DNA from 4 places in the Streptomyces poriticola genome. Region 1 is predicted to be linked to each of the others. Evidence: riboswitches for the same ligand, from Rfam matches in the RefSeq annotation. Region 1 holds a riboswitch; each other region holds the start of a gene.
What was found. Region 1 has a riboswitch for cyclic di-AMP ahead of V5O46_RS21630 (M23 family metallopeptidase). Riboswitches for the same ligand answer to the same signal wherever they lie in the genome.

Region 1 (7,144 bases):
GCGTCCTGGTCCATTCGGCGAGCTTCGGCTCCAACGCCCAGGCCATGGCCGCCGGGCTGGCGGTGCTGGCCGTGCTGGAGGACGAGCAGATCGTGGCCAACGCGGCGGCCACCGGCGCACTGCTGAGGTCCCGGCTGGCCGCGCTGGTGGACCGCTACGAACTGCTCTCCGAGGTGCGTGGCCGGGGGCTGATGATCGGCATCGAGTTCGGCAGGCCGCGGTCGATGCGGCTGCGCAGCCGCTGGTCCATGCTGCAGGCCGCGCGCAAGGGGCTGTTCGCACAGATGGTGGTCGCCCCGCTGATGCACCGGCACCGGATTCTCACCCAGGTCTCCGGAGACCAGATGGAGGTGATCAAGCTGATCCCGCCGCTGATCATCGGGGAGCGGGAGGTGGACCGGTTCGTGGACGCCTTCACCGAGGTCATGGAGGATGCCCACAGCGGTGGCGGGCTGCTGTGGGACTTCGGCAAGACCCTGGTCAAGCAGGCGGTGGCGAACCACTGAGAGGATTTTGCCTCTCGGGCAAGAAAATTGCCCCTGAGGCACTCGCTCGGGCTCAATGGACGTATGACCGTTTCCGAGCCCGACCCGCCGGACGGCCCCGCCGACGCGATGTCCGCGGTGGCACCGCAGCTGCGGGCCCTGCGCCGGCGGGCCGCCCTCACCCTGGAGGCCGCGGCCCGCGCGGCGGGACTGTCGCCGGCCCACCTCTCCCGGCTGGAGACCGGGCAGCGGCAGCCCTCGCTGCCCATGCTGCTCGGCCTGGCCCGGATCTACGGCACCACCGTCTCCGAGCTGCTCGGCGAGACCGCCGCGGACCGCGACGCCGTAGTGCGGGCCGCCGACATGGAGCCGGCCCCGGCGGGCGGCTGGACGTACTGGCAGGCCGGGGCGACCGGGCGCGGCATGCAGGCCCTGCGCGTCCATGTGCCGTACGGGACGCAGGGCGACATGGTGCGGGTGCACCCGGGCGAGGAGTGGCTGTATGTGCTGCGGGGCCGGCTGCGGCTGCACCTCGGTGACACCGTGCACCGGCTCGCTCCCGGCGACAGCGCGCACTTCGACTCGCTGACCCCGCACCGGATCGCCGCCCCGGACCCCGACGGCGTCGACCTGCTGTTCGTCCACACCCTGCTGCAGAGCCCCACGGCCGCGCTGTGCCTGGGCCGCACCACCGGAGAGATGCCATGAGCGACATGGAGGAGAAGTTCCCGCGGGCCCTGTGGGTGCGGCTGATCGTCTACATCGCCGTGGGGCATGTCTTCGCCGCCTTCGTCTATCTGCTCTTCGAGCTCGGGGCGAAGTGAGGGCCTTGGGCGGCCTCAGTCGAGGAGCCGCCCCCGCAGCCGCTCCCGGGTCTCCGGTGTGACGCCCAGCCCCTGCTCCAGATAGGCGTCGACGCCGCCCCAGGTCTCCTCGACGGTCTCGAAGGCCGCCGCCAGATACTCGGCCCGCGCGTCGAACAGGGGGCTGAGCAGCTCCATGACCTCGGGGGAGTAGGCGGAGGCGGAGCTGCTGCTGCGGTGCACCCGGTAGCGGCGGTGCTCGGCGCCGGACTTCAGATAGTCCTCGAGAACGGCCTCGCGCTCCACTCCCACGGCCAGCAGGGTCACCGCCACCGACAGGCCGGCCCGGTCCTTGCCGGCCGCGCAGTGCATCAGGGCGGGGACGCTGTCCTCGGCGAGCGAGTGCAGCACCTGGGAGTGCTCCGCCGTACGCTCCTTGACGATCATGCGGTAGGAGGCGATCATCCGGTCCGCGGCCCTTCCGTCCGCGAGGATGTCGCGGAGCTGGTCCAGATCGCCGTCGCGGACCATCTTCCAGAACTCGGCGCCGTCGGCCGGGTCGGACAGCGGCAGGTTCACATTGCGCACGCCGGGCAGCGCGATATCCGGGCCCTCGAGCTTCTGGTCGGCGGAGTTGCGGAAGTCGAAGATCGTGTGCAGGCCGAGGGCGCCGAGGAACGCGGCGTCCTCCGCCGTGGCGTGCGCCAGGTGCCCGCTGCGGAACAGCACGCCGTGCCGCACCCGGCGGCCGTCCTCGGTCGGCAGGCCGCCCACGTCACGGAAATTGCGCACACCGGCCAGCTCGGGCTCGGTCGACGGGACCTGCTGCGTCACGGGGGCTCCTCCCACTCCGCGCCGCCGGCGCTGATCGTCGGCGGCCACCGACTCGACGATACGGCATCTCTTGCCTGGGGCAATGAGTTGTCCACAGGCACGGCCCGGCCTCGGCGCCGGAGACATTCTTGTCGCGCTTTTCCATTCACATCCCATCTGGGCCTTCTGTCCGAATTAGCACCTTCATTCCAACTCGCTCTGGAATAAAGGAACCTGGAGTGCGGTCGCGTGAGGAGCGTCATATCCGTGACGGTGCGTTGTCCGTCATGTTCACGTAATTCACGTGCTTCTCAAGGGCTTTCGTGCATTGCGGCGGGCATCAAATCGACGGAGTGTTACCGCGGAAACCCGGGATGGATCAAGCAAATACCGCGTATCGGGAAACCCCTGCTTGTTCCTGTGCGTCTTGGTCCCTTACGTTCACGACCGATCCGGACGGACGCCTAATCCTGCCGCCGACCGGACTTTCGCACCCACCCGACACCCGTACCCGGCAGGAGCGGGGGACCCACAGGAATCACCGCCTGTTCCGGTCTCCGGAACGGCTAGGGGTCAAGTCGTGCCGCGGCACGGCCGGGCATCTCCAGCCCGAACCCGACAGCTCACCTCGCAGGCGCCGGAGAGGAATTCGCCATGCCCGCCAGGGGTAAGCACCGTCGCACCAGGACCCAGCGTCTGACCCGCACCATCGCCGTCGCCGGAACCGGTGGCGCCGCGCTCGCGCTGCCGCTCATCGGCGCCGTGAGCGCCCACGCGGCCCCCGCGCAGTCCGTTGCCGAGAAGGCGCCGCAGTCGCTCTCGGCGGCCCAGCAGCAGGTCGCCTCGAACAACTCCGGGAAGAACTCGGAGAAGTCGTCGGAGAAGCACACCTACACCGTGCGCGCCGGCGACTGGCTCTCGAAGATCGCCGACAGGTACGACGTCACCGGCGGCTGGCAGCAGCTGTGGGCCGACAACCTCCAGGCCATCGGCGAGGACCCGTCCCTCATCCACCCGGGTCTGAAGCTCTCCGTCGGCGGACCGGCCGAGGCGGGTGCCGCCGAGTCGTCCGCTCCGAAGGCCGCCGAGGCCGCCGAGCCGTCGGCCCCGAAGCAGGCCGAGAAGGCCGAGAAGACCGAGACCGCGCAGAAGGCGGAGCAGGCCCCGGCCGAGAAGTCCTCCTCCGAGGGCGCGGCTGCGCAGTCCGCCGGCACCGCGAGTGCCTCGGGTTACGTGTCCCCGGTGCCGGGCGGCACCATCGGCACCCCCTACCACCAGACCGGCAGCATGTGGTCCAGCGGCTACCACACCGGCACCGACTTCGTCGTCCCGACCGGCACCTCCCTGAAGGCCGTCGGCGCCGGCACCGTCGTCTCCGCCGGCTGGGCCGGTGCGTACGGCAACCAGGTCGTCATCAAGCTCGCCGACGGCTACTACGCCCAGTACGCCCACCTGTCCTCGCTCTCCGTCTCCACCGGTCAGTCCGTGACCGCGGGGCAGCAGGTCGGCCTGTCCGGCTCGACCGGCAACTCCACCGGTCCGCACCTGCACTTCGAGATCCGCACCACGCCGAACTACGGCTCCGACGTGGACCCGATCGCCTACCTGCGCTCGCACGGCGTCTCCCTCTGACGCCCGAGGCACGCACGCCCGAAGGCCGGACCCCGATCCCCGGGTCCGGCCTTCGCCGTTCCCGCGTTCCCGGGCGGGGACGCTGCGCTATTCCGGAGTTGACCAAGCCTTGGCAGTGGCCTTTCTCACCGCTCGTCAACCCCTGCCTACGGTCGCGTAGGTCACATTCCAGGGTGAATCATGGTCCGGCGTGGCAGACGATTCGAAGAGTGACAGCAGATCAGTGATCGGGTCGTACGTGTCGGTGGGGGACAGCTTCACCGAGGGCGTCGGCGATCCCGGCCCCGACGGGGCGTTCGTCGGCTGGGCCGACCGCCTCGCCGTCCTGCTCGCCGACCGGCGGCCCGAAGGCGAATTCACCTACACCAACCTCGCCGTGCGCGGAAGGCTGCTCGACCAGATCACGACGGAGCAGGTCCCGCGGGCGGTCGAACTCGCCCCGGACCTGGTCTCGTTCTGCGCGGGCGGCAACGACATCATCCGGCCCGGCACCGACCCGGACGAGGTCGCGGAGCGGTTCGAGCGGGCGGTCGCCGCGCTGACCACGGTGGCCGGCACCGTCCTGGTGACGACCGGCTTCGACACCCGGGGCGTGCCCGTCCTCAGGCATCTGCGCGGCAAGATCGCCACCTACAACGGGCATGTGCGCGCCGTCGCCGACCGGTACGGCTGCCCCGTGCTCGACCTGTGGTCCCTGCGGAGCGTGCAGGACCGCCGGGCCTGGGACGCCGACCGCCTGCACCTGTCGCCCGAGGGGCACACGCGCGTGGCCCTCCGCGCCGGCCAGGCGCTCGGGCTGCCGGTCCCCGCCGACCCGGAGCAGCCCTGGCCGCCGCTCCCGCCGCGCGGCGCGCTCGATGTCCGCCGGGACGACGTCCACTGGGCGCGCGAGTACCTGGTGCCCTGGATCGGGCGGCGCCTGCGCGGCCAGTCCTCCGGCGACCATGTGACCGCCAAGGGCACGCTGTCGCCGGACGACATCAGGAGCCGGATCGCCCCGGTGGCCTGACCACACCGGCTCACCCCGGGTCAGCGGCGAACGCGGCCCCCTCGGCGGTCGCCGGGGGCCGGCACGAACAGAACCCCCTCGGCGCCGCCGGCCGGCGCGAGCACTGCGTACTCCACGCCGCCGGGAGCCGGGGCCCGGGTCGCGGGTCGCGCACACACCGTCCCCGGTGGGCGGGGCTCTCGCCGTGGCCCCCCGTCCGGAGCCGGGCGTGCGTCGCGCTCACCGCGCAGCCGTGGTCCAGGCCTTCTGCTCCACCTCCAGCTCACGGGCGAGCGCCTCGTCCACCCACGACTGCGCGCGCGCCCGGGACACCGTGCCGCCGTACGCCGTCAGCTGCACGGCCAGCCCGTCCAGCAGGGCCGTCAGACGCAGGGCGGAGCCGGCCGGGTCCGGGCAGGGGAACTCGCCCGCGGCCACGCCCTCGGTGATGACCTCGGTCAGCGCGGCTTTCCACTGAGCGTCGAGATCCCGCGCGACCTCGCGCAGCGCGGGCTCGCGCTGGGCCGCCGCCCAGCTCTCGATCCACAGCCGCCAGCCCTTGGCCTGGCCGGTGGGGGCGTACCAGCGGACGGCCGCACGTAGCCGGCGCAGTGCCGAGGTGCGGCGGCCGAGCAGTTTGCGCAGATGCGCCAGGTCGTCCTGGGCGGCATGCCCGAACGCGGCGGCGACCAGCTTCTCCTTGGTCGAGAAGTGGTAGAGCACCAGCGCATTGCTGACGCCGAGCGCCGAGGCGACGTCGGAGATCCGCACGGCCGCGACACCCCGGGCGGCTATCTGCTCGACCGCCGCGCTGAGCAGCTCCTCACGCCGTTCTCGCACACTCAATCGAATTCTGGCCACGGAAGGTCACCCTACAAGGCACCCCGGTGCCGCCCGGCCCCTTCCGGAGATGCGCGGCTCCCGCACGACCGGGCCGGCCGATCATAATGAAAGCCTGACCTACTCCACCTGGAGGTACCGTGGCAGGCTTCCGTCTCCCGAGCACCGGGTTCCGTGTACCGCGGCCCGCGGCCTTCGGTGTGGACCCCGGCGGCGAGCGCATGGCGCGGATCCGCAGATCGCCGCATTTCACCGACGGTGTCTTCCAGAACCCCGGCGGTCCGGCCCGGACCCGGCCCTCCGGCTCCGCCCTGGACTTCGCCAAGATCTTCCTCGACCGCGAGGCGCGTCGGCGCAGAACCCCCGGGGGCACCGTGCCGACGCACGCCACCACCCTCGCCGACCTCGCCCGCCCCCCGGCCACCGCACTCCGGCTGACCTGGCTGGGCCACTCCAGCGTGCTCGCCGAGATCGACGGGCGGCGGGTGCTGTTCGATCCGGTCTGGGGTGAGCGCTGCTCCCCGTTCCCCTTCGCCGGCCCCAGGAGGCTGCACCGGGTGCCGCTGCCCCTGACCGCCCTCGGCCCGGTCGACGTCGTGGTGATCTCGCACGACCACTACGACCATCTGGACATGCCCACGATCAAGGCGCTGGCCGGCACGGACACGCTGTTCGCCGTGCCCCTGGGCGTCGGCGCCCACCTGGAGCACTGGGGCGTCGCCGCCGGCCGGCTGCGCGAACTGGACTGGCACGAGTCCACGCAGGTGGGCGGCCTGACCCTGACCGCCACCCCGGCCCGCCACTTCTGCGGGCGCGGTCTGCGCAACACCCAGCACACGCTCTGGGCCTCCTGGGCCGTCGCCGGGGAGAACCACCGCCTCTTCCACAGCGGTGACACCGGCTATTTCGAGGGCTTCCAGGAGATCGGCACCGCGTACGGCCCGTTCGACACGACCATGATCCAGGTCGGCGCGTACGCGGAGTTCTGGCCCGACATCCACATGACCCCGGCCGAAGGCGTCCGCGCCCACCTCGACCTCCAGGGCGGGGTGACCGGCGGTGTGCTGCTGCCGATCCACTGGGGCACCTTCAATCTGGCCCCGCATCCATGGGCCGAGCCCGGGGAGTGGATGAAGGACGCCGCCGAGGAGGCGGGCCAGGTCCTCGCCCTCCCGCGACCCGGCCAGCCCTTCGAACCGGCGGGGGACGTCCCCGCCGAGCCGTGGTGGCGTGGGGTCTCCGCACCCGTGGACCGCCACTGGCGCCGGACCGTACCCCCGGAGGCGGCGCCGGAGGCCGCGGAGGGCGGGTTCGACCTCGCGGGTGACCGCTGACCGTCGGTGACAATTTCCGATCGATTTCAGTCGAATTTCGATCGAATCGACGTCCTTCCGCAACGGGTGTTCCGCCTGCTTATCGGTCTGTCGTACGAGACCTCATACCAGAGCGGGACGATGCCCGGGGGGTTTTGTCAACTGCCCACCGCACATGATGCGCAGGCGACTACCGTGAGTGTCCGTCGGGCGACAGGGGGCCGCATCGCGGCCCCGGCGGCCGACACCGCGATGGCACATGCCCGCGTG
Region 2 (7,144 bases), on a different contig from region 1:
GGCCAGCAGGCCGGTGGAGGACATCAGCACCCGGCAGGGTTCGTCCGCCACCTGCAGGGGCATCGCGGTCGCCGGGGCGGCCGCCGACTCCAGCAGCACCGTACGCCGGTCGGTGCCGAACTTCTTGGCCACCGCGGCCAGTTCCCCGGAGACCAGCTTGCGCAGCTCCGCGTCCGACTCCAGGATGCGGGTCAGCTCCTCGATCTCGGCGTTGAGCCGGTCCTTCTCCGCCTCCAGCTCGATGCGGTCGTACTTGGTGAGCCGGCGCAGCGGCGTGTCCAGGATGTACTGGGTCTGCACGTCACTCAGCGAGAACCGCTCGACGAGGCGCTGCTTGGCCTGCGCGGAGTTCTCGCTGGAGCGGATGAGGCGGATGACCTCGTCGATGTCGACCAGCGCGGTGAGCAGGCCCTCGACCAGGTGCAGCCGGTCGCGCTTCTTGCCGCGCCGGAACTCGCTGCGGCGCCGCACGACGTCGAAGCGGTGGTCGAGGTAGACCTCGAGCAGCTCCTTCAGGCCCAGGGTGAGGGGCTGGCCGTCCACCAGCGCGACGTTGTTGATGCCGAAGGACTCCTCCATCGGCGTCAGCTTGTACAGCTGCTCCAGCACCGCCTCCGGTACGAAGCCGTTCTTGATCTCGATGACCAGGCGCAGACCGTGCTCGCGGTCGGTGAGGTCCTTGACGTCGGCGATGCCCTGGAGCTTCTTCGAGCCGACCAGGTCCTTGATCTTGGCGATCACCTTCTCCGGGCCGACCGTGAAGGGCAGCTCGGTGACGACCAGACCCTTGCGGCGGGCCGTGACCGGCTCCACCGACACCGTCGCCCGGATCTTGAACGTGCCGCGGCCGGTCTCGTACGCGTCCCGGATGCCGGGCAGGCCGACGATCCGGCCGCCGGTGGGCAGGTCGGGGCCGGGGACGTGCTTCATCAGGGCGTCGAGATCGGCGTTCGGGTGCCGGATCAGATGACGGGCGGCGGCGATCACCTCGCGCAGGTTGTGCGGCGGCATGTTGGTGGCCATGCCGACGGCGATCCCCGAGGCGCCGTTGACCAGGAGGTTCGGGAAGGCGGCGGGCAGCGCCACCGGCTCCTGCTCCTGACCGTCGTAGTTCGGGGCGAAGTCGACGGTGTCCTCGTCGATGGACTCCGTCATCAGGCCCGTCGCCTCGGCCATCCGGCACTCGGTGTACCGCATGGCGGCCGGCGGGTCGTCGTTGCCCAGCGAGCCGAAGTTGCCGTGGCCGTCCACCAGGGGCACGCGCATGGAGAAGGGCTGCGCCATGCGCACCAGGGCGTCGTAGATCGACGCGTCGCCGTGCGGGTGCAGCTTGCCCATGACCTCGCCGACGACACGGGCGCACTTGACGTATCCGCGCTCGGGCCTGAGGCCCATCTCGCTCATCTGGTAGACGATGCGGCGGTGCACCGGCTTGAGGCCGTCACGGGCATCCGGCAGGGCGCGGGAGTAGATGACCGAGTACGCGTACTCGAGGAACGAGCCCTGCATCTCGTCCACGACGTCGATGTCGAGGATCTTCTCCTCGTACGAGTCGTCGGGCGGCGGGGTCTTCGTACTACGGCGGGCCATCGCTGCCGGCTCCTTGCTGAAGCGTGAACGGTGATCTGACGCTGACCATTGTGGCCCGCGGCACTGACAGCGACCGACCAGGACCCGTCGGGGACCGCCCGCCCGGCGCTGCCCGCAGGGTACGCCCTCGCACCGGCGAGGCCCCGGCGGACCCGAGGCGCGGCCAGCCACCGCGGGCCTCGCTCCGGGAGACGGCGTCCGGGAACTTCGCGGACGGCCCGCACGCTTGCATACAGTGGCAGGATCGGCAGGAATCCCGCAGCTCCGCCCACTGCGGCTGCGCGACTCCCACCCAGGATTTCCGCGATCGAAGGGACACACAGCCCATGGGTCACACGGCCACAGCCGAGGCAGGCTCCGGCGGCCTGACAGCGACCGAGCACCGCCTGGCCAACGGGCTGCGCGTGGTGCTCTCCGAGGACCACCTGACCCCGGTCGCGGCGGTGTGCCTCTGGTACGACGTCGGCTCCCGGCACGAGGTCAAGGGGCGTACCGGCCTGGCTCACCTCTTCGAGCACCTCATGTTCCAGGGCTCCGCACAGGTCGAGGGCAACGGCCACTTCGAACTGGTGCAGGGCGCCGGCGGCTCGCTCAACGGCACCACCAGCTTCGAGCGCACCAACTACTTCGAGACCATGCCCGCCCACCAGCTGGAGCTCGCCCTCTGGCTGGAGGCCGACCGCATGGGCTCCCTGCTCGCCGCCCTGGACGACGAGTCGATGGAGAACCAGCGGGACGTGGTCAAGAACGAGCGCCGCCAGCGCTACGACAACGTCCCCTACGGCACGGCGTTCGAGAAGCTGACCGCCCTCGCCTATCCCGAGGGCCACCCGTACCACCACACGCCGATCGGTTCGATGGCCGACCTGGACGCGGCCACCCTCCAGGACGCGCGCGCGTTCTTCCGCACCTACTACGCGCCGAACAACGCGGTGCTGTCGGTCGTCGGCGACATCGACCCCGGGCAGACCCTCGCCTGGATCGAGAGGTACTTCGGCTCCATCCCCGCGCACGACGGCAAGCCCGCCCCGCGTGACGGCGAACTGCCCGAGGTCATCGGCGGGCAGCTGCGCGAGATCGTCGAGGAGGAGGTCCCGGCCCGCGCCCTGATGGCCGCGTACCGGCTGCCCCACGACGGCACGCGCGCGTGCGACGCGGCCGACCTGGCGCTCACCGCACTCGGTGGCGGTGAGTCCTCCCGTCTCTACAACCGCCTGGTGCGGCGCGACCGCACCGCGGTGGCCGCCGGGTTCGGCCTGCTGCGGCTGGCCGGGGCACCCTCGCTGGGCTGGCTGGACGTCAAGGCCTCCGGCGACGTGGAGGTGCCGGTCATCGAGGCCGCCATCGACGAGGAGCTGGCCCGGTTCGCCCAGGAGGGCCCGACGGCGGAGGAGATGGAGCGCGCCCAGGCCCAGCTGGAGCGCGAGTGGCTGGACCGACTCGGCACCGTCGCGGGCCGCGCCGACGAACTCTGCCGGTACGCGGTCCTGTTCGGCGACCCGCAGCTCGCCCTCACCGCCGTCCAGCGGGTGCTCGACATCACCGCCGACGAGGTCCGGGAGGTGGCCGCAGCCCGCCTGCGCCCCGACAACCGCGCGGTGCTCGTCTACGAGCCGACCGCACCCGAAGCCGCAGACGCCGCCGAGGCCACCGACGAGACCGAGGAGTCGGACCAGTGACCGAGCTCGCCACGATGGACTTCCACCCCCGGCCCCGGGCGGGCGAGCCCAAGCCGTGGGCGTTCCCCGCCCCCGACCGCACCACGCTCGGAAACGGCCTCACCGTTCTGCGCTGCCACCGCCCCGGCCAGCAGGTCGTCGCCGTCGAGGTGCTCCTGCAAGCCCCGCTGTACGCCGAGCCGGCCGGCCTCGACGGCGTCGCCACGATCATGGCGCGCGCCTTCTCCGAGGGCACCGACAAGCACTCCGCCGAGGAGTTCGCCGCAGAGCTGGAGCGCTGCGGTGCCACCCTCGACTCGCACGCCGACCACCCCGGCGTGCGGCTCAGCCTGGAGGTCCCGGCCTCCCGCCTGGCCAAGGGGCTCGGGCTGGTCGCCGATGCCCTCCGGGCGCCCGCGTTCGCCGACAGCGAGGTCGAACGGCTGGTGCGCAACCGGCTCGACGAGATCCCGCACGAGCTCGCCAACCCCGCGCGCCGTGCGGCCAAGGAGCTCTCCAAGGAGCTGTTCCCGGCCGACTCGCGCATGTCGCGTCCGCGCCAGGGCACCGAAGAGACGGTCGCGAGCATCGACTCCGCGGCCGTACGCGCCTTCTACGAGCGGCATGTGCGCCCCGCCACGGCCACCGCGGTGGTCGTCGGCGATCTCACCGGCATCGACCTCGACGCGCTGCTCGGCGACACCCTCGGCGCATGGACCGGCTCCCCGGCCGAGTCCCGCCCGGTGCCCCCGGTGTCCGCCGACGACACCGGCCGGGTGGTCATCGTGGACCGCCCGGGCGCCGTCCAGACGCAGCTGCTGATCGGCCGCACCGGGCCCGACCGGCACGACCGCGTATGGCCCGCACAGGTGCTCGGCACCTACTGCCTCGGCGGCACCCTGACCTCCCGCCTGGACCGCGTCCTGCGCGAGGAGAAGGGCTACACCTACGGGGTGCGGTCCTTCGGGCAGGTCCTGCTCTCCGTCCCGGACGGCACCGGCGCGGCGATGCTCGCCATCAGCGGTTCCGTCGACACCCCGAACACCGGTCCGGCTCTCGCCGACCTGTGGACCGTGCTGCGCATGCTCGCCGCGGAGGGGCTCACCGACGCCGAGCGCGACGTCGCCGTGCAGAACCTGGTGGGGGTGGCGCCGCTGAAGTACGAGACCGCGGCGGCCGTGGCCGGCACGCTGGCCGACCAGGTCGAGCAGCACCTGCCGGACGACTACCAGGCCACGCTGTACCAGCAGCTCGCCGCGACCGGCACCGTCGAGGCCACCGCGGCGGTCGTCAACGCCTTCCCGGAGGACCGGCTGGTGACCGTTCTGGTCGGCGACGCAGCCGAGATCAAGGATCCCGTCGAGGCGCTCGGCATCGGTGAAGTCACCGTCGTGACCGCCGAGTAGACCGCACCTCAGCGGCACGCGCGTGGGGTCCTGGTGGCGCAGGCGTCACCAGGGCCCTGCTATGTCCGAATTGAGGGAGAGGTTCCCCGTCTGGCCTGTGGTGTGCGCTACAAAAGGGCCGATCCGTTTGGGAATTGAAAGTTGGCCCCCTTAGCGTCTTCCGGGCTGTTCGTCATGCAGTGCGCCGCGCCCGCGGCACCGGACAGTCATCGCCGAGTCCCCGTACGGCGCGAGCCAGGGGAGCCGGGGACCCAACGCAGTCCCTGGGGTGAATCGGACGCCCGCGCGCAGCGAGGGGGTCCGTAGGAGACCTTCCTGCTCCGAACCCGTCAGCTAACCCGGTAGGCGACAGGGAAGGAAAGGACGAGCCTGTACATGGCGTTCACGCGCGCCACCGGGAAGCACCGCCGGCCCAGCCGGATACAGCGCACCACCGCCCGCGCGGCGGGCGTCGCCGCCCTCACCACCAGCGGCGTGGTGGGCACCCTCGCGGCCCCCGCGCTCGCCGCCGAACCCGCGGCGGAGCAGACCGGTCTCACCCCGGTCGTCACCATCGGCGATTCCGTGGCCGACCAGATCGACGCCCAGGCCGAGGCCCAGCGGCAGGCCGCCGAGGACGCCGCAGCCCGGGAGCGGGCCGAGCAGGCCGCCCGGGAGCGGGCCCGCGAGGCGGCCGAGCAGGCCCGGGAGGCCAGGGAGCGCGCCGCTCGCGAGGCCGAGCGCAAGCGACTGAACACCTTCGTCGCCCCGATCAGCGGCTCCTACGTGTCCACCTCCTACCGGGCCGGCGGCGGTGTGTGGTCCTCCGGCAGTCACACCGGTGTCGACTTCCATGCCGCGTCCGGCACCTCCGTGCGCGCGGTGGGCACCGGCACGGTCGTCGAGGCCGGCTGGGGCGGGGCGTACGGCAATCAAGTCGTGATCAAGATGCACGACGGGACGTACACCCAGTACGGTCACCTGTCCTCCGTCGGCGTCTCGGTGGGCCAGAGCGTCACCCCGGGCCAGCAGATCGGTCTGTCCGGTGCGACCGGCAACGTCACCGGACCACACCTGCACTTCGAGGCCCGCAGCGGCGCCGAGTACGGCTCGGACATCGATCCCGTGGCCTATCTGCGGGCCCACGGCGTCAGCCTCTGACCCCGCCGCCGCGGCGGCCCGGAGCGGCAGCCGCGAGCCGCACCCCACGCCGCACCCCGAAGCCCCGGCCCCGAGCCGGGGCTTTCGGACTTTTTCGAACGTCCGTCTGTCCAAAAAATAGCCATGGATTCCGACCCGCCGTCGGAAATTCCCGCTCATTGCCATAGAGTCACGGAACGCACGTCACTCGACGACGTTGCACGGGGATTAAGGCGGAGGTCGGTCATGCGTATTCCGGCGCACTCGGTCTGCACGGCGATCCGGGACGACATCGTCGCCGGTGTCTACGAGCGCGGCAGCCGGCTCACCGAGGAGCTGCTCGCGCGGCGCTACGGCGTCTCCCGGGTCCCGGTGCGCGAGGCGCTGCGCACCCTGGAGGCCGAGGGCTTCGTCGTCACCCGGCGGCACGCGGGCGCGTGCGTGGCGGAACCGACCGAGCAGGAGGCCGCCGATCTGCTGGAGATGCGGCTGCTCCTCGAACCCCTCGGCGCCGCCCGGGCGGCCCAGCGCCGCACCGAGGCGCATCTGAAGGTGCTGCGCGGCCTGGTCCGGCTGGGGCAGCAGCGGGCGCGCCAGGGCACCAGCGACGACCTGCGCTCACTGGACGGCTGGTTCCACGAGACACTGGCCCAGTCCTCCGGCAGTCCCGCGCTGATCGCGATGCTGGCCCAGCTGCGGCACAAGATCGCCTGGATGTACGCGGTGGAGCCGCCGGCCGGCCCGGTGGAGTCCTGGACGGAGCACGGTGCCATCGTCGACGCGGTGGCCCGCGGGGACGGCGAGCGGGCCCGCGCGCTCACCGCGCTGCACGTCGAACGGGCGGCCCCGGCGCACCGGCCGCGCTTCGCCTCCGGCGGCGAGCGGCCGGCGCGTGTGAGGCATTCGCAACGTCCCGTAAACATGCCGAGCCTGCGGAATTAACACCGGCGCCGTATACAAAGAACAGGCAATTCGGGGGCCCTGTTTTCTGCTGCCCGAAAAAAGAAAAGCGAAAGGCCCGTCCGGTGATCCGGGCGGGCCTTTCGTGGAGCTGAGGACAAGGCGGGCCTCAGACGGTCTCGGGAAGCTCCTCGAGCCCTTCGGAGACCAGCTTCGCCAGCCGGTCCAGAGCGGCGTCCGAGCCGTCGGCGTCGGAGGCGAGGACGATCTCCTCGCCGCCCTGGGCGCCCAGGCCCAGCACGGCCAGCATGGAGGCCGCGTTGACGGGGTTGCCGTCGGCCTTGGCGATCGTCACCGGGACGCCTGTGGCCGTGGCGGCTCGGACGAAGATGGAGGCGGGGCGGGCGTGGAGACCCTCGGCCCAGCCGACGTTGACGCGGCGCTCAGCCATGTGATGCTGCCCTTCAGGTG
Region 3 (7,144 bases), on a different contig from region 1:
ACGAGTAACCGGTCTCCGCAGACCTGGCACCGCGATGATCCTCGACCCCGGGCACGGGAACCGGTCCCCAAAAGCCGTGGCGCAGGTGACCACCACCACCGGGCACGAGTACCGGTGCCGGAGTGGCCGCCGGGTGGGAGGCGCAGCCCGGCGTCTACGGGGTGGCGCCTTCCGCGGAGGGGCAGCTCACCCGTGCCGCCCCTGGGGTGCATCCCGGGCCGCTCGGGCGCCGCGGGTGCACGACCGACCGCGGAGGGGTGGCGGCCGGCCCAGGGGGGCACGCTCCCGCACCGTAAAATCGACTCACTGTGTCTGACTTCCACAACGCTCACGAACCGTCCGCTCCCGTCCCCGGCGAGCCCGCTCGCCGTGTCCGGGCGAAGGGGGAGCCCCGCTTCCCCGACGGCCCGAAGGCCGATCCCGCCGGGACGCACTTCGAGCGGCGGATCCGCAGCTTCACGCCGCGCCGCAGCCGGGTCACCACCAGCCAGGCGGACGCACTGCAGCGGCTGTGGCCCAAGTGGGGCCTGGACATCGACGGCCAGAGCGTCATCGACCCCTCCGACCTCTTCGGCAACAGCAACCCCGTCGTCCTGGAGATCGGCTTCGGCATGGGCGAGGCCACCGCCGAGATGGCCGCCGCCGACCCGGACACCAACATCCTGGCCGTGGACGTCCACACCCCCGGCCAGGGCAGCCTCCTCAACCTCGCCGACCGCAAGGGCCTGACCAACGTCCGGGTCGGCAACGGCGACGCGATCATCCTGCTCCGCGAGATGCTCACCCCCGACTCCCTGGACGGGCTCCGCGTCTACTTCCCCGACCCCTGGCCCAAGAAGCGGCACCACAAACGCCGGCTGATCCAGCCGGAGTTCCTCACGCTGGCCGCGTCCCGGCTCAGGCCCGGTGCCGTCGCCCACTGCGCCACCGACTGGGAGCCGTACGCCGAGCACATGCTCGAGGTGTTCACCGCACATCCCGACTTCGAGAACACCCGTCCCGACGGCGGCTTCGCGCCCCGTCCCGCCCACCGCCCGCAGACCCGTTTCGAGGGCCAGGGACTGGACAAGGGTCATGTGGTGAACGACCTGCTCTTCCGCCGCGTACACCGCACCGGTTCCTGAAGCCGGCCCCGCCCGCTGCGGCGGGCGGCGCCCCCGTCTCGTAAGGGTCGATGCCGTGGCCATCAGCCCCACCAGCCCCGCTGGTCTCACCAGTCCCGCTGGCCCCACCGATCCCGCCGGCCCCGGGTGTCCGGCCCAGTCGCGATGGTGGCAGCGCGCCTTCGTGCGGTACGGCGCGCTGATCACTCTGCTCGCCCTCTCCGGCCTGGTGATCCTTGCCCTGGTGCGCCAGGAGACCGGCACGGAGGGCTTCCTGGTCGGGCTGGGCCTCGCCGTCCTCCCGGTCCCCCTGCTGCTGGCCGCGTTCCGCTGGCTGGACCGGGTCGACCCCGGTCCCTGGCGCAACCTGCTGTTCTCGTTCGCGTGGGGCGCCTTCGCCGCCGCGCTGATGGCGATCGTCGCCAACAGCTTCGCGACCCGCTGGATAGCCACCGCCACCGCCGATCCGGCCAGTGCCGACACCCTCGGCACCACGGTGATAGCCCCGGTCGTCGAGGAGACCGCGAAGGCGGCCGCCGTGCTGCTGGTCTTCCTCTTCCGCAGACGGGACTTCACCCGCGTCCTCGACGGCGTCGTCATCGCCGGTGTCACCGCCACCGGCTTCGCCTTCACCGAGAACATCCTCTACCTCGGCACCGCCTTCGGCACCGACCAGCTCAGCGGCGACCGGGGCATCGCCTCGGTCACCGCGGCGACGTTCTTCGTCCGCATCGTGATGTCGCCGTTCGCGCACCCGCTCTTCACGGTCCTCACCGGCATCGGCTTCGGCTTCGCCGCGCTCTCCGCCGGCGCCGACTCCGGCGGCCGGCGCGTCCGGCGGATCGGCCGGGTACTGCTCCCGCTCGCCGGTCTGCTGCTCGCGATGGGCCTGCACGCACTGTGGAACGGTTCGGCGTCGTTCGGGGAGTACGGCTTCTTCGCGGTGTACGCCGCGTTCATGGTGCCCGCGTTCGGGCTGCTGACCTGGCTGCTGATCTGGACCCGCCAGCGCGAACTGAGCACCGTACGCGCCGAGCTGCCCGCGTATGTCGCGGCCGGATGGCTGGCGCCCGCCGAGCCGCTCGCCCTGGGGTCGATGCGGGCCCGGCGCATCGCCCGCGATCACGCGCGGCATCTCGGCGGGAGGGAGGCGGCGCGGACGCTCGCGGAGTACGAGTCGTACGCGACCTCGCTGGCCCTCCTCCGGCACCGGGGCCGCCGGGGCAGGGCGGGCGCCGACTTCACGGTGCGGGAGCGGCAGCTGCTGGACGCCCTGTGGCACCGCAGGGCGGCAGCCGGCCCCGCGCTCGACCATGCGGCCCGTGCCACCGCACCGCCCGTGCCGTGGATTCCCGTTCAGCCGTGGGGTGCGGTTCAGTGGGCTCCGGCACCCGCGCACCGGCCGCCGCACCAGCCGTACGGCTCCTGGCCGGTACCCGTGAACCAAACAGGGCCGGTACCGATGAACCGGCAGCCCTGACGTCGGGGGGGATCGCCGTCAGGACCGCCGGCAGTCGGTAGCTGTGCCCTCCCGTGGCGGAGGGGCCGCCGTCAGGGGGTGAGGCCCTTGCTCTGCAGCCAGGCCATCGGGTCGATGCCGGAGGCGGACCCGCCGGGGTGCACCTCCAGGTGGAGGTGGGCGCCGGTCACGTTGCCGGTGGCGCCGACCCGGCCGATGACGTCGCCGGTGGTGACCTTCTGGCCGACGCTGACGCTGATCGAGGACTGGTGGGCATACCAGATCTCGGTGCCGTCGTCGAGGGTGAGCACGGTCTTGTAGCCGTAGGAGCCGTCCCAGCCGGCGGACGTGATCGTGCCGCTGTGCACGGCCTTGAGCAGGGTGCCGGTCGGCGCGGCGAAGTCCAGGCCGGTGTGGTAGCCGGAGGACCAGTAGGCGCCGGCCTGTCCGAAGCTGGAGGAGATGGTGTATGAGGAGGTCGGCAGCGTGTACTGCTTGGCGAGCTGCGCCAGCCGCTCGGCCTCGGCCTTCTTGCGGGCCTCCTCCTCGGCCTTCTTCTTCGCGGCGGCGGCCTTGGCCTCCGCCTCCTTGGCCGCCTTGGCGGCGGCCTCCGCGGCCTTCTTCTCGGCCGCGGCCTTGGCCTCGGCGGCGGCCTTGCTCTCGACCTGGTCCTGCTGCTGCTCGGCCTGCGCGATGATCCGGGCCCGCAGTGCCTCACCGGCGTCGGCGGCGCCCTCATCGGTGTCGGTCGAGGTCACGCCGATGGTGCTGAGCGGCGTCGCGGAGCCCTTGGGGGCCTCTTCCTCGTCCGAGATGAGGGAGCCGACGTTGGGCAGGTCGGGCATGGAGATCGACACCGGCGGCTTGCCGGTCTGCGCGCTGGCCATACCGCCCGCGCCGACCGCTGCTATGACGCCGACGCCCAGGACGGTGGAGCTGCGGGCGAGTCCGCCGCGCTGCTTGGCCACGCGGTGCCGACCGCGGACCGGGCGGACGGTCTCCGCGGTGGGGTTCCACTCGTCCCAGGGACCCTCGTCGGTGCGGCGGGCGCCGTAGACGAAGGTGTCGCCGTCCCGCTGGGTGAGGGTGTCGCCGTCCCGCTGGACGAACGGATTGCCGTCGGGCTGGGCGAACGCGTCGGCGTCACGCTGGACGAAGGTGTCGCCGTCGCGCTGACTCGGCACGAACGGGGCCTCGGGGGCAGGCCGGTTGGACGCCACGTGGGCGTACTCCTTTCCTTCCTTCTCCGCCTACCGGGTTAGCTGACGGGTTCGGAGCAGGAAGGTCTCCTACGCGCGTACACAAGTCCGTGACTCCACGGCCCGATACGCCCGATTCACCCCAAGGTGGTGGTTCCCCGGTTCCTGTGCATCTCTGCGCAGAATTCGGCGCGTGCGCACGGAGCCGCCTTCTGTGACGGCTGGGACGACCGCGCTGCGTTATCGAACGTTAATAGACCCGAGCCTCATATTCCAAGCTGTTCCTCTTGATCATTAACGATTTCGCCACGGACGCATGCCTCACGATCGGTGAAAACCGGGCGAGTTGACCCCGCCTCGGCGGACCCCGTACACCGACTGTTCATTGTTCAACACCTGACAGTGTGTCAGTTGTTATGCGGAGGGCGCTCGTCCGGTCACCACTCGTGACAATGATCAAGGAGAACCGCGGCCAGCGGCCCGGAGACCCGCGGCCCGGAGGCCCGCCAGGGGGACCGGGCGAACTCACGGCCGCCGTACGGCCAGCAGTGCCATGTCGTCCGTGGTCCCGCCTCCCGAGTGCCGGCGTACATCGTCCGCGAGGGCGTCGAGCAGTTCGCCGGGACGCCGGAAGACCCGCCCGGCGAGCCGCTCCCCGGGATCGTAGAACTCCCCGCGTGCGTCACGGGCCTCGGACAGCCCGTCGGTGTGCAGCAGCAGCGTGGCGCCACCGGGGAAGGCCGATTCGTGGGCGCGGTCGGGCCACGCGCCCAGCTCACCCATGCCGAGCGGCAGCGCGGCCTCACCGGCGGCCAGCGTGCGCAGCGTGCCGTCGCTGCGCAGCAGCAGCGGTGGCGGGTGGCCGCGGTTGAGCAGCCGCACGACGCCGTCGCCGTGCGGGAGTTCGGCCAGGACGGCGGTGGTGAAGCCCTCGGAGTCGTCCATCCCCGCGCGCCGGGTGCCCTCCCGGGCCAGCGCCCGTTCCAGCCGCTGCGCCACCGCCTCCAGCGTCGCCTCCTGCTCGGCGGCCTCCCGGAACGCCCCGATCACCACGGCCACCGCCGCCACCGCGCCCATCCCCTTGCCGCGTACGTCGCCCACGACGAGCCGCACTCCGTGCGGGGTGTCCTGCACCGCGTACAGGTCGCCGCCGATGTACGCGTCCGCCTGGGCGGCCTCGTACCGGGCCGCGATCTCGAAGCCGCCGACCCGCTCGGCGGGCACGGGCAGCACTGCGCGCTGAGCGGCCTCGGCGATCTCTCGAGCGGAGGCGAGCCGCTCGCCGGTGCGGCGGACGTAGGCGTTGACGAGCACGGCGAGGGCGGCGACCGTGGCGATGGTGACCAGCTCCGTGAGGGAGCCGTTCCGGTGCGCCGCGCCCAGCGAGAGCTGCAGCATGATCACCACGGCGACGGTCACCGCCCCCGTGAGGACGGTGCCGCGCCGCGAGCAGATCGGGGCGGCGGTCAGCGGCGCGGCCGTGTAGAGGGGCGCAGCGGTGAAGTCGCGCGGGGTGAGGATGTCGTACCCGGCGCCGGCCACGATCAGCAGTCCGGGCAGCAGCCGCACGAGGGTGCGGGCGTGCGGGCCTCGCCGCCACGCGGGCTCCGTAGGACGGCCCGTTCGGTCCGTTCGGTCCGTTCGGTCCGTTCGGCCCGTGCGGTCCGTGCGGCCCGTGCGGTCCGTGCGGCCCGTGCGGTCTGCGCGCACCCCACGCCCCGTACACCCGCTACGCCTTGTGCGGCCGCCGGCCCGCTCTGCACGTCGGACCCACCCTGTGCGTCCCGCCCGCCCTCTGCGTCCCTCACGCGCCGAACCCGCCGTACCCGCCGAACCCGCCGTACGTGCCGCACCGTCCGCAGGGTCGGTGGTGGGCGTGTCTCGGGGAAGCTCCAGCTCACCAGGCCGCACCACTCGCTCGTCTCCCGCCACGCCCGTACGGCTGCGCCGCTCCCGATCCCGCTCGTCCAGGGTTGCCGGACCCGGGGCGGGAAGCGACCGGTGAGGGCCGACCGGATGACAGGGAGCTCCGAGACGACAGGCAACCCCGAACGCACCGACGGCCGGGATCCTCATGGATCCCGGCCGTCGGCCTTCAGTAGCGGGGACAGGATTTGAACCTGCGACCTCTGGGTTATGAGCCCAGCGAGCTACCGAGCTGCTCCACCCCGCGTCGGTGTGTCACCAGTGTACGCCATGCGCAGGACACCCGGCACACAGGTTCCGGCGTCACCCCAGCAGGTGTCCGTTGGGTGCCTTGGCCCGCCCGGCGTACTCCGCCAGGACGACCACGTCCGCGCCGCCCGCGGCCAGCACTCCGCTGCCGTCGGCGGCGGTCACGAAGGTGTCCGGCTCGCGCCATGCCGTGACCACCCGGCGCACGCCCGCGTCGAGGACCAGGCGGGCGCAGGGCACGGGGCGGGAGGAGCGGTGGGCGCAGGGTTCCAGGCTGCTGTAGACCGTGGCGGTCGCCAGCCTCGGATCGGCCGGGTCGGTCTTCGCGAGGGCGGCTTCCTCCGCGTGCACGACCGGGTCACCGCCCTCCCGCGAGTAGCCGCGGGCGAGTTCCGTGCCGTCGGCCGCGACCACCACCGCCCCCACGCTGAACGCCGTCCGCGAGGGCGGGCACCGCGCCGCCAGCTCGCAGGCGAGCGCCAGCCAGTGCCGGTCGGCGGCGTTCGCGGCGCCGCGGCCGGTGCCTGGGGCGGTGGGCACGTAGCGCATGAGCACGACGTCCTCGATCCGCCGGGTCTCCAGCAGCCGCAGCCGGCCCCGCTGGTACGCGCCCGGTCCGAAGAGACGGGGCGCCGCCGGGTCGCCGACGAAGAGGGGCGCGAGGACCAGCTGGATCTCGTCGGCGAGTTCCTGGAGCAGCAGCTGGGTGTGGACGGTGCCGCCGCCCTCGACCATGAGCCGCCGCACCCCGCGCGCGTCGTGCAGGTACTCCAGTACCGCCCGCCACTCCAGTTCCTCGCCCAGGGTGACGATGTCGGCCGCCACGCCCAGTTCGCGGGCGCGGGCGGCGCCCCGGTCGGTGGTGAGGAGGAGCCGGTCGCCGCCGGTGTGCCAGAAGTGCGCCGCCGGATCCAGCTCGCCCGTACCGCTGACGGCGACCTTGAGCGGGTACTCCGGGCGGCCCTCGGCGATCCGGGCGGCTCGGCGCTCGGCGGAGTTGACCAGCAGCCGCGGGTTGTCGGCGCGGATGGTCCCGGCGCCGATCAGGATGGCGTCGGCTGCGGCCCGTACCTCGTCGACGCGGTCGAAGTCGGCCGGGCCGGAGAGCAGCAGCCGCTCGGGGCCGGTGTCGTCCAGAAAGCCGTCGAGGGAGACGGCGGCGGACAGCAGAACGTACGGGAGGGGCATCGGCGGGCTCCGGTGGGGCG
Region 4 (7,144 bases), on a different contig from region 1:
GCCCGCCGGAACGGTCAGGTCCAGGCCGTCCACGGCGAGCTGGCCACCGCGGTAACGCTTGGTGAGCGCGCGTGTGGCGATGACGGCATCACCCTCGCCCTCGCTCGGTTCGTCCATCGGCTCCCTCGCTACCCCGAGTACGGACGCTCGTCCTGCGTGCAGACGCGCCGCCCTGCGTACGGATACGCCGCCCTGCGTACAGACGCGCCGCCCTGCGTACGGACTCTCTTTTCCCTCCGTGCGGACGCTCCGCCCTCCGTACGGACTGGCGAACCGGTCGTCGGCCCCGGTTCGCCGGCCCGGACCGTCAGTTCCCGTTCGCCGCCTGGACCAGGGTGTCCTTGGTGACGGCGCCGACGTACACCTTGCCGTCCTCCGTGATCAGGGCGTTGATCAGGCGGGTCTTGAAGACCGTGCCCGAGCCGAAGGAACCGGTGACCTGGTCACCGAGCGAGTCCAGGAACCCGCCGAGGTCGCCGCCCGCGGAGGCCGTCGGCAGACCCTCGCCGCCGGTGTCGAAGGACGCGACCGCGTTCCAGCCCTCGCCTATGACGCTCAGGCCGTCGAAGCCCTTTGCCAGCTCCTCCTCCGACTTCTGGCCGTGCTCCGGCGCCTGGTCCTCCAGCGCGCCGTCCTCGGTGATCTTCGCGCCCTTGGGCGGCTCGAAGTCGAAGGTCGACGCGTCCGGCTTGGCGAAGCTCACCTGGGTGAAGCCCGCGTCGACCACGGCGGCGCCGCCGGCGGCCGGGGTCAGTGTGAACTTCAGCGGCATCCCGGTCCTGGCATCCACCGCCACGGTGATCGCGCCGACCGTGGTTCCGGACTGCTTGGGGTCGATCACGAGCCGGTACGCGTCCCGGCCGGCGACCTGCGCCGTGCCGTCCACGGTGACGGACGTGGTGTCGTCGACCGCCTTCAACGCCTCTTCGGCGAAGTCCTTCGGGGTGGCGGGCGGCTGCTCGTGCGACTCCTCGGCCTGGTCGGAGACAGTGGCGTGGTAGACCTCGTTGGACGCGCTGTCGTAGCCCCAGACGTCCTTGCCGTCGTGGATCAGGCTGTACTCGGCGGCGTCCTGGAGCACTGACACCTTCTGCCGGTCGGGTCCGTCGGCCGCGACCCGCAGCGTGTGGGTGCCGCTGGCCAGCTCCGTCAGCCGGGCCTGGGGATCGGCGGCGGAACCGCCGTCCTCGCCGGCGCCCAGGCCGCCGGACATCAGGCCGCTCTCCAGACCGCCGAGATCCGGGAGGCCGAGATCGGTGCTGATCTTCACCGTGCCGGACAGCTGCTCCACGTCCGACGTGGCGATCTTCTCGATGAGTTCCTGAGCGGTGATCTCCGGGAGGTCGGGGTCCCCGGAGTCGGCGAGCGCGGGAACGAGCCCGATCGTGGCGGCCGCCACGCCCATCACCGTGACCGGGACGACGTACCGTGCGGCCTTGCGCCGCCTCCCCGCCCGGCGCTCCTCGTCCTGTCCGGCGGTCTTGATGCCGTCGGATTCGTACGGTGCCATGTGTGCCCTACCTCCGTCGTCGGCGGCGGCTTTCTCGCGACCTCGCACTCGTCCACCCCTGAGCCGCCATTCTCACCCGAATCGGTGAGGAGTGGTGTTTTCCGTGGTGTCCATCCCACCAAATCCGCGCCGCAGAAGCGTCAGACCGCGGAGCCAACTGCGTGTACTGCTGGGGTATGACATGACGGCATGACACCTCCCCCGACCAGTAGGGGTCGTGTGACGCGCGCCACCCGCCCAGGCCGACGAACGGGCGAGTGGGGTAGACGGCGAGGAGGAGGGAGAGAAGGGGAGGGAAAGAGGAGGAAAGGGAGGAGAGGAAGAGAGGGGCGGGAGACTAACCGGCCCGGTGCACCACCGCGTCGCACAGTTCCACCAGCGCGGCCTTCGCGTCGCACTCCGGCAGCGGGGTCAGGGCGGCGCGGGCGTCCTCGGCATAGCGAACGGTGTCCCGCCGGGCCTGCTCCAGCGCGGGGTGGGCGCGCAGCAGGCGCAGTGCCTCCGCGTGGCGCCCGTCGTCGCTGAGGTCGGAGTCGAGCAGTTCGCACAGCGCGCGGTCCTCGGCGAGGCCCAGGCGGGCCGTCCGCTCCCGGAGCCGCAGCACCGGCAGGGTCGGGATGCCCTCGCGCAGGTCCGTGCCCGGGGTCTTGCCCGACTCGCGCGAGTCGGAGGCGATGTCCAGCACGTCGTCCGCGAGCTGGAAGGCGACGCCGAGCCGCTCGCCGTACTGGCTGATCACGTCCACCAGCCGCTCGTCGGCGCCGGACATCATCGCGCCGAACCGGCAGGACACCGCCACCAGCGAACCGGTCTTGCCGGCCAGCACATCCAGGTAGTGGTCGACCGGGTCGCGGCCGTCCTGGGGGCCGGCCGTCTCCAGGATCTGCCCGGTGACCAGCCGCTCGAACGCCAGCGCCTGCACCCGGACCGCCTCCGGTCCGAGGTCGGCGAGAATCTGTGAGGCCCGGGCGAACAGGAAGTCGCCGGTCAGGACGGCGACCGAGTTGCCCCAGCGAGTGTTCGCGCTGGCCACCCCGCGGCGGACGGCGGCCTCGTCCATCACGTCGTCGTGGTAGAGCGTGGCGAGGTGGGTCAGCTCCACGACGACGGCCGACGGCACGACACCGGGCGCGTACGGGTCACCGAACTGGGCCGCGAGCATCACGAGCAGCGGCCGGAACCGCTTGCCGCCGGCCCGCACCAGGTGCTGGGCGGCCTCGGTGATGAAGGGCACCTCGCTCTTGGTTGCCTCGAGCAACCCTTCCTCGACAGCCGCCAAACCGACCTGGACATCGGCTTCCAGAGCCTGGTCCCGCACGCTCAGCCCGAACGGCCCGACGACGGTCACGAGGGGTCTCCTGTCTGCTGGTGTCTACTGGCGGTTACCCGGCTTGTCGATAGGTCGCTGCCATCACTCGAGTCAGCGTATCCGGTCACGTTTCGATCACCGCTAGCGCCCACCGTTACAGGCCGGTCGGTATCGGATCATGAGCGGTATGTTTTCGATCAGGTGATATGGAGAGATTTTGATCGATACCGACCGGCGGGCGCGACCGCGACGCGCGGCCCGCCCAGGGCCCCGGCACCCCTCCCAACGCCCCCGGCCCCGCCGACGTCACCCATTCGACGCGCAATCGCACGATCCCGCCCACGAGTGGGCGGTTGACTCCTAGTTGGCTGTATTGCCCGATTTGCCGTAGATGCGATCGCGGGTGAGTTGGCTCACGCGAGCCTCTCGGCCCGGCAGTCACCTCGCCACTTACTCCTCCTTTACCTCGCAAGCCAGTTGACCCTTGGCGCCCACAAAGGATCAAGCACACCAAAAGCCTCGGATCATGGTCAAAGCGCTGCTTGTGTGAATCCTGCACTTGTTCCGGACATGTGCTCTCGCATACGTTCCCGGCCTGTCGGGCGGACGCCGAGTCCTGCCGCCGCCCGGACGGAACCCATCGACCGACCAACTCACGCACGGCAGGAGCGGGGGACCCAGGTAAGTCGCCGCGCCGGTCACCGACCGGAACGGCTCGGGGTGAAGCCACGCCCGTCAGGGCGCGGCCGGGCACCTCCCGCCCGAACCCGACAGCTCACCTCGCAGGCGTAGGAGAGGAATCCTTCACATGGCTGCCTTCGGCTCCCTTCGCCCCGCCCTGACCACCCGGACCTCGCGCCTCGCCCGCACGCTCGCCGTCGCCGGCACGGGCGCCGCCGTGCTCGCGCTGCCGCTCGTCGGCGCTACCACCGCCGCCGCCGCTCCCGCTGCCCCGGCGACCGTCACGACCGCGACGACGGCCTACTCCAACAACCTCGACGGCTGGATCCGCGAGTCGCTCGCCGTCATGGCGCAGCACGGCATCCCCGGCTCGTACAACGGCATCCACCGCAACATCATGCGGGAGTCGTCCGGTAACCCGTACGCCATCAACAACTGGGACATCAACGCGGCCAACGGCACCCCGTCCAAGGGCCTGCTCCAGGTCATCGACCCGACCTTCCGCGCCTACCACGTGCCCGGCACCTCCTGGGACCCGTACGACCCGGTCGCCAACATCACCGCCGCCTGCAACTACGCGGCCCACCGGTACGGCTCGATCGACAACGTCTACGGTCCGTACTGAGGCACCCCGGAGGCGCGGCAGGATTCCCCCTGATCACCGCCCGTACAGTCGCTCGAGGACGACGGCGATGCCGTCGTCCTCGTTCGACAGGGTGACCTCGTCGGCCACCGCCCGCAGTTCGGGATGTGCGTTGGCCATCGCCACACCGCGGTCCGCCCAGTCGAACATGGGGATGTCGTTGGGCATGTCACCGAAGGCGATGGTCTGTTCCGGGCTCAGCCCCAGCTGCGCGGCGGCCAGCGCCAGACCGGTCGCCTTGGTGATGCCGCAGGGCTGCAGCTCCACGGTCCCCGGCCCCGACATGGTGACCGTGGCCAGCGAACCGACCACCGCGCGCGCGGTGGCCGCCAATTCGTCGTCGGACAGGTCGGGATGGCGCAGCAGCACCTTGCTGATCGGTTCGGACCACAGATCCTCGCGCCGGCCGACCCGCACGGCGGGCAGCGTCGGGTGCGGCATCAGATACCCCGGCTCGATCAGTGTGAGCCCGTCGACGCCGTCCTGGTCGACGGCCGCGTACACCTGCCCCACCTCGGCCTCGATCTTGCCCAGCGCGGTCTCTGCCAGCTCCCGGTCCAGGGTGACCGACCACAGCAGACGGTCCGCCCGGGCGTCGTACAGCTGCGCTCCCTGACCGCACACCGCGAGCCCCTTGCAGCCGAGGTCGGCGAGGAGCGGCCGCACCCGGGGCGCCGGGCGGCCCGTCACCACCAGATGCCGCGCACCGGACCCGGTCACCCGCGTGAGCGCGGCGAGCGACCGATCGGAGACGGTGTCGTCGCCCCGGAGCAGGGTTCCGTCGAGATCGGTGGCGACGAGTGCATATGCGGTGGGGTCCATGATCAGAGAATACGGACATCGCGCCCCACCGACTCACCCACGGAACGCATGCGAAGCAGAACGCACGCGTGACGGTCAAGAACAGGTCCGCATCAGGACGTTTGTGTCCGAAAGCTATCGGATCACGGACTAAAGCCGGTTAAGGGCCTGTGCACCGATTGGCAACAACATGCTCCGCTACCTACCCTCCGGACGGCTCCGGCGGTACCTTCCTGTTTGTCCAGGGGGGACTTGATCGGGGGGTCGAGTTGAGCATGGGACGCGTACGTGTGCTGCGCCCGCACGAGCTGGGCGAGGGGGACCGGGAGCACTGGCGCGAACTGCGCGCCAAGTCGCAGGCGCCGCGGAACCCGTTCATGGAACCGGAGTTCACCGAGGCAGTGGGCCGGGTGCGGCCCGGGGCCCGGGTGGCGGTCCTGTACGACGGCCGGGAACCGGCCGGATTCCTGCCGTACGAGCGGGGTCCGCTGGGCCAGGGCCGCGCGATCGGCCTGGGCGTCTCGGACTGCCAGGGGGCGGTGCTGGGCCAGGGTCCGGCCCCGGACGCCGGTGCCCTGCTGCGGGCCTGCGGCCTGTCCGGCCTCTCCTTCGACAACCTCGAGGCGGAGCAACGGCTGTTCGTGCCGTACGCCGCCGAGGAGCACGCCGCCTACGTCATCGACGTGGAGCAGGGCTACGAAGTGTACGAGCGGCAACTGCGCGCCCGGTCCCCGAAGTTCCTGAGGACGACGCTGGCCAAGGAGCGGCGGCTCGGCCGCCAGGTCGGCGTCGTGCGCTTCGTGCTCGACGAGCGCGACCCGGCCGCGCTGCGCACGCTCATGGCCTGGAAGTCGGCGCAGTACCGCAGGACCGGGCGCCGGGACCGGTTCGCCCAGGAATGGATCGCCCGGCTGGTCGGCGGGCTCGCCGGGACCCGGGCACCGGAGTGCACCGGCACACTCTCCGTGCTCTACGCCGGCGAGCGCCCCGTCGCCGCCCACTTCGGGCTGCGCTCGGCGACCGTGCTGTCCTGCTGGTTCCCGGCGTACGACCCGGAGTTCGCGAAGTACTCACCGGGGCTGGTGCTGCATCTGCGGATGGCCGAGGCCGCCGCGGCCGAGGGCGTCGGCATGCTCGACATGGGGCGCGGGGCCGCCGAGTACAAGGACTCGCTGAAGACGGGCGAACTGCCCGTGTACGAGGGTGCGGCGGCACGTCCGGGGCCCGGTGCCGCGCTGCAGTGGCTCCGCCGGGAGCCGACGCGCCGCACACAGGGCTTCGTCCGCGCCCGGCCACGGCTCGCGTCGCTGGCCGTACGGACGTTGAGGGGGGCGGCGCGGCTGCGCCGGTCGTGAGGACAGGGTGACGAGCAAGGGGGTGGGCGCATGGCCGGGGCACGGCGCGCGCGTGAGGGGTCGCAGCGGGAACGGGCACGGGCTGAGGACCCGCAGAACGAGAGAACCGATCCGGACCAGGAAACGGCGGACCGGGAAGCGACAGGGCAGGGAACGACAGGGCAGGACGCAACGCGGCAGGAAGCGGCGCGGGAGGGGAAGACACTGCGGGGCAAGACACGGCGGGGCAAGACAGTGCCAGGGAGGACTCGGCGGGAGATCGAGCGGTTTCTGAGCATCGGCCCGGTGCAGGTGGCAGAGCTGGAACTCGGCCGTGAACCGGGGCCGGGGCTCGGCCGGGACCCCGGACAGGATCACAGACCGGAGCTCGGCCGCGGCCCCGGGGAGGATCACAGGCCGGAGCTCGGGCAGGACCCCGGGCAGGACAGCAGGCGGGACCCCAGGCGGATCTCCTGGTGCGACGGGGTGCAGCTCAGGCCGGGGCCGGCCAGTGCGACGGTGACGTCCGGTGAGGTGTTCGTCCTGGTCCGGCGGTCGGGGCGGCCCGTCGGCACACTGCTGGGACGGGTGCCGGAGGGCGCCGAACCGGCCGAGGTACTGGCGGGGCTCGCCCGGGAGTTGCCGGTGCCGGAGGAACCGGCAACTCCCGGGGGGCGGGTGCCGTCGGTGAGTGTCGTGGTGGCCACCCGGGAGCGCGCCGGTCAGCTGGCGCGGGCCCTCGACTCGCTGCTCGCCCAGGACCATCCGGACGCCGAGATCGTCGTCGTCGACAACGCGCCCGTGACCCACGAGACCCGGGAACTGGTCGAGCGCAAGTACGCCGAGCGCGTGCGGTACGTGTGCGA

Region 2: another riboswitch for cyclic di-AMP. It lies ahead of V5O46_RS28685 (M23 family metallopeptidase); the one in region 1 lies ahead of V5O46_RS21630 (M23 family metallopeptidase).
Region 3: another riboswitch for cyclic di-AMP. It lies ahead of V5O46_RS24110 (M23 family metallopeptidase); the one in region 1 lies ahead of V5O46_RS21630 (M23 family metallopeptidase).
Region 4: another riboswitch for cyclic di-AMP. It lies ahead of V5O46_RS15205 (transglycosylase SLT domain-containing protein); the one in region 1 lies ahead of V5O46_RS21630 (M23 family metallopeptidase).

The regions. Positions count from the first base shown of each region.
Region 1 is NZ_JBAGKH010000019.1:11,526-18,669, reverse strand. Features, by position in the region: gene V5O46_RS21650 (aspartate aminotransferase family protein) at 1-506, shown strand, start outside; gene V5O46_RS21645 (helix-turn-helix domain-containing protein) at 570-1,193, shown strand; gene V5O46_RS21640 (DUF6126 family protein) at 1,190-1,309, shown strand; gene V5O46_RS21635 (tyrosine-protein phosphatase) at 1,325-2,122, opposite strand; cyclic di-AMP (ydaO/yuaA leader) riboswitch at 2,594-2,751, shown strand; gene V5O46_RS21630 (M23 family metallopeptidase) at 2,756-3,733, shown strand; gene V5O46_RS21625 (SGNH/GDSL hydrolase family protein) at 3,957-4,742, shown strand; gene V5O46_RS21620 (TetR/AcrR family transcriptional regulator) at 4,962-5,582, opposite strand; gene V5O46_RS21615 (MBL fold metallo-hydrolase) at 5,702-6,895, shown strand.
Region 2 is NZ_JBAGKH010000037.1:41,184-48,327, forward strand. Features, by position in the region: gene V5O46_RS28670 (DNA gyrase/topoisomerase IV subunit A) at 1-1,590, opposite strand, end outside; gene V5O46_RS28675 (M16 family metallopeptidase) at 1,917-3,269, shown strand; gene V5O46_RS28680 (M16 family metallopeptidase) at 3,266-4,654, shown strand; cyclic di-AMP (ydaO/yuaA leader) riboswitch at 4,855-5,017, shown strand; gene V5O46_RS28685 (M23 family metallopeptidase) at 5,030-5,794, shown strand; gene V5O46_RS28690 (GntR family transcriptional regulator) at 6,020-6,715, shown strand; gene V5O46_RS28695 (HPr family phosphocarrier protein) at 6,843-7,124, opposite strand.
Region 3 is NZ_JBAGKH010000023.1:94,011-101,154, reverse strand. Features, by position in the region: gene trmB (tRNA (guanosine(46)-N7)-methyltransferase TrmB) at 309-1,124, shown strand; gene V5O46_RS24115 (PrsW family intramembrane metalloprotease) at 1,180-2,583, shown strand; gene V5O46_RS24110 (M23 family metallopeptidase) at 2,655-3,782, opposite strand; cyclic di-AMP (ydaO/yuaA leader) riboswitch at 3,795-3,963, opposite strand; gene V5O46_RS24105 (PP2C family protein-serine/threonine phosphatase) at 4,287-5,330, opposite strand; tRNA gene V5O46_RS24100 (tRNA-Met) at 5,861-5,934, opposite strand; gene V5O46_RS24095 (dihydrofolate reductase family protein) at 5,991-7,124, opposite strand.
Region 4 is NZ_JBAGKH010000008.1:163,128-170,271, reverse strand. Features, by position in the region: gene V5O46_RS15220 (ABC transporter ATP-binding protein) at 1-117, opposite strand, end outside; gene V5O46_RS15215 (LolA family protein) at 308-1,510, opposite strand; gene V5O46_RS15210 (polyprenyl synthetase family protein) at 1,848-2,858, opposite strand; cyclic di-AMP (ydaO/yuaA leader) riboswitch at 3,455-3,623, shown strand; gene V5O46_RS15205 (transglycosylase SLT domain-containing protein) at 3,628-4,125, shown strand; gene V5O46_RS15200 (HAD family hydrolase) at 4,159-4,965, opposite strand; gene V5O46_RS15195 (GNAT family N-acetyltransferase) at 5,220-6,299, shown strand; gene V5O46_RS15190 (glycosyltransferase) at 6,747-7,144, shown strand, end outside.